3 regions of the Shewanella sp. 10N.286.45.A1 genome follow, and region 3 is predicted to be linked to each of the others. Evidence: predicted binding sites of a transcription regulator. Region 3 holds the regulator's gene; each other region holds the start of a gene.
The links. The regulator NrdR, encoded in region 3, represses ribonucleotide reductase genes. The targets are predictions, from matches to a motif close to AAACACNANATNTNGTGTTT.
Positions count from the first base shown of each region.

Region 1: the regulator NrdR is predicted to act here: its motif matches at 1,159-1,178, upstream of nrdD (anaerobic ribonucleoside-triphosphate reductase).
Region 2: the regulator NrdR is predicted to act here: its motif matches at 1,630-1,649, upstream of nrdA (class 1a ribonucleoside-diphosphate reductase subunit alpha).

Region 1 is NZ_JBFRMK010000002.1:6,400-9,660, reverse strand. It holds gene AB4238_RS00140 (MarR family winged helix-turn-helix transcriptional regulator) at 1-7, shown strand, start outside; gene AB4238_RS00135 (hypothetical protein) at 89-775, shown strand; gene nrdD (anaerobic ribonucleoside-triphosphate reductase) at 1,210-3,261, shown strand, end outside.
Region 2 is NZ_JBFRMK010000201.1:37,928-41,188, forward strand. It holds gene ubiG (bifunctional 2-polyprenyl-6-hydroxyphenol methylase/3-demethylubiquinol 3-O-methyltransferase UbiG) at 1-560, shown strand, start outside; gene AB4238_RS14995 (HAD family hydrolase) at 553-1,251, shown strand; gene nrdA (class 1a ribonucleoside-diphosphate reductase subunit alpha) at 1,798-3,261, shown strand, end outside.
Region 3 is NZ_JBFRMK010000203.1:7,946-11,206, forward strand. It holds gene AB4238_RS15170 (riboflavin synthase) at 10-675, opposite strand; gene ribD (bifunctional diaminohydroxyphosphoribosylaminopyrimidine deaminase/5-amino-6-(5-phosphoribosylamino)uracil reductase RibD) at 680-1,801, opposite strand; gene nrdR (transcriptional regulator NrdR) at 1,848-2,297, opposite strand; gene glyA (serine hydroxymethyltransferase) at 2,416-3,261, opposite strand, start outside.

The sequences.
Region 1 (3,261 bases), on a different contig from region 3:
AAAGTAAGCAGTCAATTTTATCTTTTAAAAAACGGCATAGTTCCTGCTTTAATCGTTGCATGATTAAGCTAACGCCGAATTTTTGACGATGAACCCATTAAGTAGTATCAATAACTCTGTAAACAGCGGTACCGTTCTAGCTGATGCCTATGGTGCTTCTGGCAGCCAATCAAGTGTTGGCAGTGCTAATGGTGTTCAAGGTGTTAATGCTAACGCTTCAACATCAGCTTCAAATGCTGCCAGCAAGGATGATAATGGTCTTGTATTATCAGGCCGCGCAGAGCGAGCGCAAAAGATTGAAGCGATGGCGAAAGATTTCTTCCAAGATGGTAGTTTTAGCAGCGAAAAGCTACCCAGTCTTATTCAACGCTTATACCAAGATGGTATTTTGTCTGATGGTCAGTTGAATCGTTTGACTAATAGCGGCTTTGATATCCCCCAAAGTGAAGAGCAGTCTTTAGCTGACTTTATTGATGAACAGCGGGCAACGCTCACCAATAGCAAAGAAGATAGAGAGTTAGCCGGCATCTTAGATGAAGCAAAATGGGTGATGGGCACGATGGATGCGATTCAATCGCCAGTGATAGCTCAAAAGGCGAATCGAGTGGCAAGCGAGATCACTGCACTATTGGAATCTGATAGGCCACTGACTGAACAACAAGAAAACCAGTATCAAGGTATTAAGTCGTTAATGCAGCTGGCCTCTATGACAGGTGAACATCAACAGGCAACAGGTCAACTAAATAGTTATTTGGCACTGGCAAAGCAACATTAAAGCGTCTAGTTTATTAAAGTAGCGCTCATAGACTGTGGTGAGTAAAAAAACAATTCTATTACATGCTGAGCGGCCCACTATTTCACCGTTTTAACGGCGGTGAATTTGGGCTTTAATACCAGTTAAAACTAATTCCTACTGTTGTAGCAGAGGGTTAAACTAAGGCATTCTAGCCGCCTAATTTCTTATCCACAATTTATCCCAATTTTATCCTGCTACTAGCGGTCTTAATAGCCATCGTCAAGGGCATAATTTTAGATAAGCGGGATCGTCCCCAGTTATTTTTTCTTATTATCTTCGTTGTGTAAAATAATGATCTGGATCAAAGTACTAGTTGTCTTTTTATAGCTTAATGCGCCACATATTGTGATTTTGATTTAAAGTAATACTATATGTAGTGTTGCTTGTGGATGATGCTAAATAGGAGCTATACAATGCCAGTGGTTATTAAACGGGATGGTTACCGTACGCCTTTTGACGAAACAAGGATTAAAGATGCAGTGATAGCGGCTGCTAACTCGGCAGGTATTGATGATAGCGCCTATGCAGAAAAAGTGGCAAAAAATGCTGCCGATTCTGTCGCTATGTTAGATGAAATAAACATTCACGATTTGCAAGATGCCGTCGAAAACTTATTGATGGAAGGGCCTTATAAATCATTGGCGCGAGTATACATAGAATACCGCCATGATCGAGATATAAAGCGCGAAGTTAGTAGTCGACTAAATAAAGAGATCCGTGGTCTTGTTGAGCAGAGCAATGCAGCGCTGCTAAATGAAAATGCCAATAAAGATTCGAAAGTGATCCCAACTCAGCGCGATCTATTAGCGGGTATTGTGGCTAAGCACTACGCCAAATGCCATATTTTGCCAAAAGATGTCGTTGCCGCACACGAGTCAGGTGAAATTCACTATCATGACTTAGACTATGCGCCATTCTTCCCGATGTTCAACTGTATGCTGATCGATCTCAGTGGCATGTTGACCAAAGGTTTTAAGATGGGCAATGCTGAGATTGAAACGCCTAAATCAATTTCAACAGCGACAGCCGTTACTGCACAGATTATTGCCCAAGTCGCTAGCCATATTTATGGCGGCACCACTATTAATCGTATTGATGAAGTGCTAGCACCTTTTGTTGCCAAAAGTTATGACAAGCATTACCAAGTGGCATTGACTTGGGGTATTACAGATGCCAAAGCATTTGCGACCTCATTGACCGAAAAAGAGTGTCATGATGCATTTCAGTCACTCGAATATGAAGTCAACACCTTGCATACCGCCAATGGTCAAACGCCGTTTGTTACCTTTGGTTTTGGACTTGGCACATCTTGGGAATCTAGACTTATTCAACAGTCGATGATGAAAGTGCGTATTGCTGGTTTAGGTAAGAACCGCAAAACTGCAGTATTCCCTAAGCTTGTGTTTGCCATTCGTGATGGTATTAATCACAAAGACGGTGACTGTAACTACGACATCAAGCAGCTTGCATTAAAATGTGCGACTACGCGTATGTACCCGGATATCCTCAATTACGAACAAGTAGAAAAGGTAACGGGTTCATTTAAAACCCCAATGGGTTGCCGTAGCTTCCTCGGTACCTTTGAGGAAGAGGGCGAGTTAGTGCACGAAGGACGCAACAACCTTGGTGTTGTGAGCTTAAACTTGCCACGAGTTGCGCTTGAAGCTAAAGGCGATGAAGCTGAATTCTACAGGATTTTAGATAAGCGTTTAACCATTGCTCGCAAAGCGTTAGATACTCGAATAGAACGTTTAGAAGGTGTTAAAGCACGAGTCGCACCGATTCTTTACATGGAAGGCGCTTGTGGCGTTCGATTACGCGCTGATGATGATATCTCTGAGATATTTAAGAATGGCCGCGCTTCAATTTCGCTTGGTTACATTGGCTTGCATGAAACCATAAATGCACTTTATGGCACCGAAACGCATCTATATGACAATGCATTGTTGCGCGCTAAAGCAATTGAAGTGATTCAATATTTAAAAGCGGCAACTGATAAATGGAAAGCAGAGTCGGGTTACGCTTTTAGTCTTTACAGCACGCCAAGTGAAAATTTGTGTAGCCGTTTCTGTAATCTTGACGCCAAAGTATTCGGTGTAGTTGATGGGGTAACTGCTAAAGGTTACTACACCAACAGTTTCCATTTAGATGTGGAAAAGCAAGTTAACCCGTACGATAAAATTGACTTTGAACAGCCTTACCCAGAAATCGCAAACGGTGGGTTTATCTGTTACGGCGAGTTCCCCAATATGCAGAACAATGTTGAAGCATTGGAAAATGTCTGGGACTACAGCTATTCAAGAGTACCTTATTACGGCACCAATACACCGATTGATGAGTGTTACGACTGTGGTTTTACCGGTGAATTTAGCTGTACCAGCAAAGGTTTTACCTGCCCTAAATGCGGCAACCATGAACCTAGCAGAGTGTCGGTAACACGCCGAGTATGTGGCTATTTAGGTAGT
Region 2 (3,261 bases), on a different contig from region 3:
TTGGTAAGAATGTTCTCGATGTAGGCTGCGGTGGTGGCATTTTATCGGAAAGCATGGCCCGCATAGGCGCGAATGTTACTGGCCTTGATATGGGCGAAGAACCGCTTGATGTTGCTCGTTTGCACGCATTAGAAACTGGCGTTTCAATAAACTATATTAAAAATACCGCCGAAAACCATCGTGATGAACACCGACAACAATATGATGTCATCACCTGTATGGAAATGCTTGAACATGTGCCTGATCCAAGCTCAGTCATCCAAGCATGTGCCGATATGGTTAAACCTGGCGGCTATGTATTTTTCTCCACCATTAATAGAAACATTCGAGCCTACATAGAAACTATTTTAGGTGCCGAATATTTATTAAAAATGCTACCGGTCGGCACCCATGACCACAATAAGTTTATTAGACCCTCGGAGCTGATAGGTCTAGCTGACAATGCCGAGCTGATCTGCACCGATGCAGTAGGTATTACCTACAACCCTATTACCGATGTGTTTAAGTACACAAAAAGTTTAGAAGTCAATTATATGATAGCAACAACTAAAAATGACTGATTGTCACTTAACAGACAAGCGCCTCGCCATTAAAGGGGTGCTTTTTGATCTTGATGGCACATTAGCCGACACTGCACCAGATATGATTGAGGCACTCAACATTAGCCTTACACAGTTCGGTTTTGCTGCAGTTAATAGCAATGAGCTTCGTTATCAAGCGTCACATGGTAGTTTAGCTTTAGTGCAAACAGCATTGCCTGAGCAAAACGAAGCTATGCATGCTCAAGTACAATCAGCTCTGTTAGCAAACTATCCCCAAGTAAACGGTAAGCATTGTCAGCTTTTCGCTGGCTTGGATGCTTTTTTAAACTTACTGTCTGAGCAAAACATTCCATTTGGGGTTGTCACTAATAAACCTGCTAGGTTTACCCGTCCACTGATGATTAAAATGGGCTTTGATAAACGCATGCCAACAATAGTGAGTGGCGATAGTACTTTGCATTCAAAACCTCACACAGCGCCAATGCTACTCGCTGCGCAGCAGTTGTCAGTCAGACCAGAACAGATCCTCTATCTTGGTGATGCTGAGCGAGATATGCAGGCAGCGAAAGCTTGCGGTATGCATGCGGGGCTCGCAGAATGGGGGTATATTGGACCCGATGATGCAATTATAGAATGGCCAAGCGACGTCAGTTTTGGTGATCCATACGCCCTAAGCAGATGGCTTAAAAACCATCTAAATATATATTGATTTTACTAAGGGAACGACCATTAATCGCAATCAATGCCTCGCCTACATGGATGTAGGTGCTTAGGTTCAGCATGGAGCAAAGAACCTGTGATTAAAGCCCATTAAATTCCCACTGAATCCTGCATCTTCAAGTAGAACGGCTATAAGCATTCGATCTGGATTATTAGAGATGAAGATCGCTATAAGATCCTGCGATCTTCAACAAGTTTTTTGGCTGGCTAAATATTCATCTTCAACGGAGAACTCAAATCAAAACAAGCTTCAAGGGTTAGCTATTACTAACCCTAACAATTATCCTCAAGATATCCACAACTTGTACCCACAATTCATACTTGCAAAAATCCAATAACCTCACTATCTTGTACCTTAGAAATTTTAAAACACCATATATTGTGTGTGAGTGACAATCGTAGACACTAGTTAGTAGGTTGTGTCAACAGATTGGATGCCACTGTTTTACAGTTTTATTTGGATTGTTTACAGGGAAACGTACAGTGCGCCTATACAGGTCACTTTCATAAATATAAGAACCAAGGTTTATCTTTAATGAATAGCAATATGACAGTCACAAAACGTAGTGGCGAACGTGAAACCATTGATCTTGACAAGATCCATCGTGTTATAGAATGGGCAGCTAAAGGACTCACCAACGTGTCAGTCTCTGAAGTTGAATTACGTTCTCACCTACAGTTTTTCGAAGGGATCCCGACAGAGGCTATTCACGAGACTATCATTAAAGCAGCTGCAGATTTAATCTCGCCTGAAGCGCCTGATTACCAGTTTTTAGCAGCCAGACTTGCCATTTTCCATTTACGTAAAAAAGCATTTGGACAGTTTGAACCACCAAAACTATTTGACCATGTGGTTAAGCTTATTGAGTTAGGCAAGTACGACGCCCATATACTTGAAGATTATAGCCGCGAAGAGATCGACATTTTAGGCGGTTATATTGATCACTGGCGCGACATGAACTTTTCTTACGCTGCCGTTAAGCAGTTAGAAGGTAAGTATTTAGTTCAGAACCGTGTCACTCATGAAATTTATGAAAGCGCTCAGTTCCTTTATATCTTGGTTGCCGCATGTCTATTCGCGAAATATCCAAAAGAGACTCGTCTTAAATACATAAAAGATTTTTACGATGCGACCTCTATGTTCAAGATTTCGCTTCCTACACCGATTATGGCTGGTGTTCGTACCCCTACTCGCCAATTTAGCTCATGTGTATTGATTGAGTGCGGTGACAGCTTAGATTCAATTAACGCCACCTCATCTTCAATCGTTAAATATGTGTCGCAGCGAGCCGGGATCGGCGTTAACGCAGGTCGTATTCGTGCATTAGGTAGTCCTATTCGCGGTGGTGAAGCATTCCATACAGGTTGCTTACCTTTTTATAAGTACTTCCAAACTGCAGTAAAATCTTGTTCGCAAGGTGGCGTTCGTGGCGGAGCTGCAACCCTGTTCTACCCTATTTGGCATTTAGAAGTTGAATCACTACTCGTGTTAAAGAACAACCGTGGTGTAGACGACAACCGTATCCGTCATTTAGATTACGGCGTTCAAATCAACAAGTTGATGTATCAACGTATGATCCAAGGTGGCATGATCAGCTTGTTCAGCCCATCTGACGTTCCTGGTATGTATGATGCATTCTTTGAAGATCAAGATGAGTTTGAACGTCTTTATTTGAAGTATGAAGCAGACGAAAGTATTCGTAAGCAACAAATCAAAGCCGTCGAGCTGTTTTCATTAATGATGCAAGAGCGTGCGTCAACGGGTCGAATCTATATACAGAATGTCGATCACTGTAATACACATAGCCCATTTGATTCTAAAGTCGCTCCAGTTCGTCAATCTAACTTGTGTTTAGAGATTGCTTTACCAACTAAGCCACTGAATAACATTAATGATCCTGATGGTGAAATTGCCCTTTGTACGCTTTCTGCGTTAAACCTAGGCGCAATTAAAAATCTAGAGGAGCTTGAACCTTTAGCGGACCTAGCTGTACGAGCA
Region 3 (3,261 bases):
AGCCAGTTTTTATCTTAAAAACCCTGAGCGAGCTAACAGATCCATAGTAACTTCTGACTTCGGTTGCTCTGCTTGCTGCTCTGATGAATAGCTCATCAATCTTTCTAAGTGGCGGGCAATAAGATCAACTTCAATATTGACGCTATCCCCTGCTTTCAAATTTATTAACGTTGTTTCGCCTGCGGTATGAGGCACGATGGTCAATCTAAAACGATGCCCTTGCACTTCATTAACTGTCAAGCTGACACCATCGATTGTGATCGAACCTTTATGGGCAATATAACGCCCGAGCTCTGCTGCAGGCGTCAGCCAAAACTCTATGGCTTGGCCTCGTATTTGTCTGTCATCAACATGAGCGATGCCATCAACATGGCCGCTAACCATATGCCCACCAAGACGGGTTGTCGGAGTGACTGCTTTCTCTAAGTTTACAGCAGTACCAACGGCATAATGAGCAAAGCCTGTTAAACTAACCGTTTCGGCAGATATATCGGCAACATAACCATCAGCCAAGCGCTCAACAACCGTTAAGCACACACCATTGGTCGCGATACTATCGCCTAGCTTTACATCTGACAGATCAAGCTTGCCACTTGCGACGGTTAATCTAATGTCATCACCACGACGCTCGACTTTGCGCAGATGGCCTACTGATTCAATAATTCCAGTAAACATAAAGTTAGTTACTCATTCTTAATGTTAAGCGGGTATCTTTACCCACTTTTCGTTCATCTATTACATCAATAGTTGGGATTTCGGACATTTTCTCGAAATCAGGCAGCGTGAGTAGATCTCTACCTCCACCGCCTAGTATCTTCATCGCTTGATATAAAATAATCTCATCGACAGCATGACTTGCTACAAACGCACCAGCAAGCGTCGCTCCAGCCTCCACCAGCACTGAATTACAGCTTTTACCTAACAGAGAGAGTAGAGCTTTAAGATCCACTCGATTATCTGTAGCAGGCAACACTTGGTGGCTCACATGGGCAGGCCATGCAGACTTCACCGATTCGGGATAGTCACAGGTACTAACAAGCAATATTGGGCTAGTAATACTAAACATATCCAACGTAGTACCCAGTCTAGCTTTGCTATCTAATATTACACGTAAAGGCTGGTGTACTTCTGCTGGTGCGATCTCATTTGCTAAAGAACCCAACTCACTGTGGCGGACATTTAAACTAGGGTTATCAGCTAAGACCGTTTCTACGCCAGTGATCAAAGCGCAATGTCTCGCACGAATTCGCTGCACATCTCTACGAGATTCAGGGCCTGTAATCCATTTTGACTCGCCGTTAGATAACGCCGTTTTACCATCGAGGCTTGCAGCTAACTTGACGGTTACCCAAGGTAAGCCTTGCTCCATACGCTTTAAAAAACCAAGATTAACCTGTTTAGCAGCATCGGTTAGTAAACCAACATCCACCTCAATTCCAGCCTCTTGCAACATGGTGATACCACGACCTGAAACTTGCGGATTTGGATCAGTAACCGCCACCACAACTCGGCTCACTCCAGCATCAATTAATGCTTTAGCACAAGGTGGGGTTCGTCCGTAATGACTGCAGGGCTCAAGGGTAACGTAGGCGGTAGCGCCTTTGGCGTCATCACCGGCCATATTAAGGGCGTAAACTTCTGCGTGGGGACCACCAGCGCGAATATGATACCCCTCGCCGATAATCACACTATCTTTAACAATGACGCTGCCAACACATGGGTTGGGTCTGGTGGTATAGAGTCCTTTTTGAGCTAATTCAATAGCTAGGCTCATCATTTGATTGTCTTCAGTTGACCACATAATGTAGCGAGTTCCGATTAATCAATTAGGGAATAAATAGATATGATTATTTCTGTAAGTTCGCGATAGCTTCACCAAACTCCGACACATCTTCAAACGCACGATAAACCGATGCAAAACGGATATAGGCTACTTTATCGAGATTAACCAATTGGTCCATCATTAGGTTACCAATCATCTCTGATTTGACTTCACGTTCGCCAGTCCCCCGTAGTGTCGATTTAATCTTAGTTAAAGACTGCTCGATCTGATCCATCGACACTGGTCTTTTCTCTACCGCTCTAAGCATGCCACCACGGAGTTTTTCTTCATCGAAAGGCTGTCGACTTCCGTCTTGCTTCACCACTCGCGGCATAACAAGTTCAGCGCCTTCAAACGTGGTATAACGCTCATGGCACTGTACACACTCTCTACGACGACGTACTTGATGACCATCAGCGACAAGTCGCGAGTCAATCACTTTAGTGTCTGTTGCGCTGCAAAATGGACAATGCATCTGGCCTCCGGTCAGTTAATAAGTGGAACAAAATACTGGTATCAAATTTGGCTGAAATGCCAACAAAAATGGCCGCATAAATGCGGCCATTAAAGTTTACCTGATTTAACGCTTAAGGTTAACCGTAAACAGGGAACTTAGCGCATAATTCAAGAACCTGCGCTTTCACTCGCTCGCTAACTGCAAGATCGGTAATGTCATCAAGGACATCACACATCCAATTAGTCAGCAATACAGATTCTTGCTCACCAAAACCACGACGAGTAATGGCTGGAGAACCAATACGCAGACCAGATGTTACAAACGGTGAGCGTGGGTCGTTCGGTACTGAGTTTTTGTTAACCGTGATATTTGCGTTACCCAGTGCAGCATCTGCATCTTTACCGGTAATATCTTTGCTGATTAAATCAAGCAAGAACAGATGGTTGTCTGTACCACCAGAAACAACATCATAGCCACGCTCAATGAAAGTGCGTGCCATTGCTTTAGCATTAACAACAACTTGCTCTTGATAAGTGGTGAATTCAGGGTCAAGTGCTTCTTTAAATGCAACCGCTTTAGCAGCGATAACATGCATTAAAGGACCACCTTGGCCACCAGGGAATACTGCAGAGTTAAGCTTCTTGTAAATAGCTTCGTCATTAATGGCTGATAAGATCAAACCGCCACGTGGGCCTGCTAATGTCTTATGCGTTGTGGTTGTCACAACATGCGCATGCGGCAATGGATTTGGATAGATACCTGCAGCAACAAGACCTGCAACGTGAGCCATATCGACAAATAAGTAAGCACCTACTTTATCTGCGATTTCACGGAACTTGCCCCAATCAACGATACCTGAGTATGCACTGAAACCTGCAATAATCATTTTAGGCTTATGCTCAACAGCTAAGCGCTCAACTTCAGCGTAATCAATTTTGCCGGTTGATTCGTCAATACCGTACTGAACAGCATTATATAACTT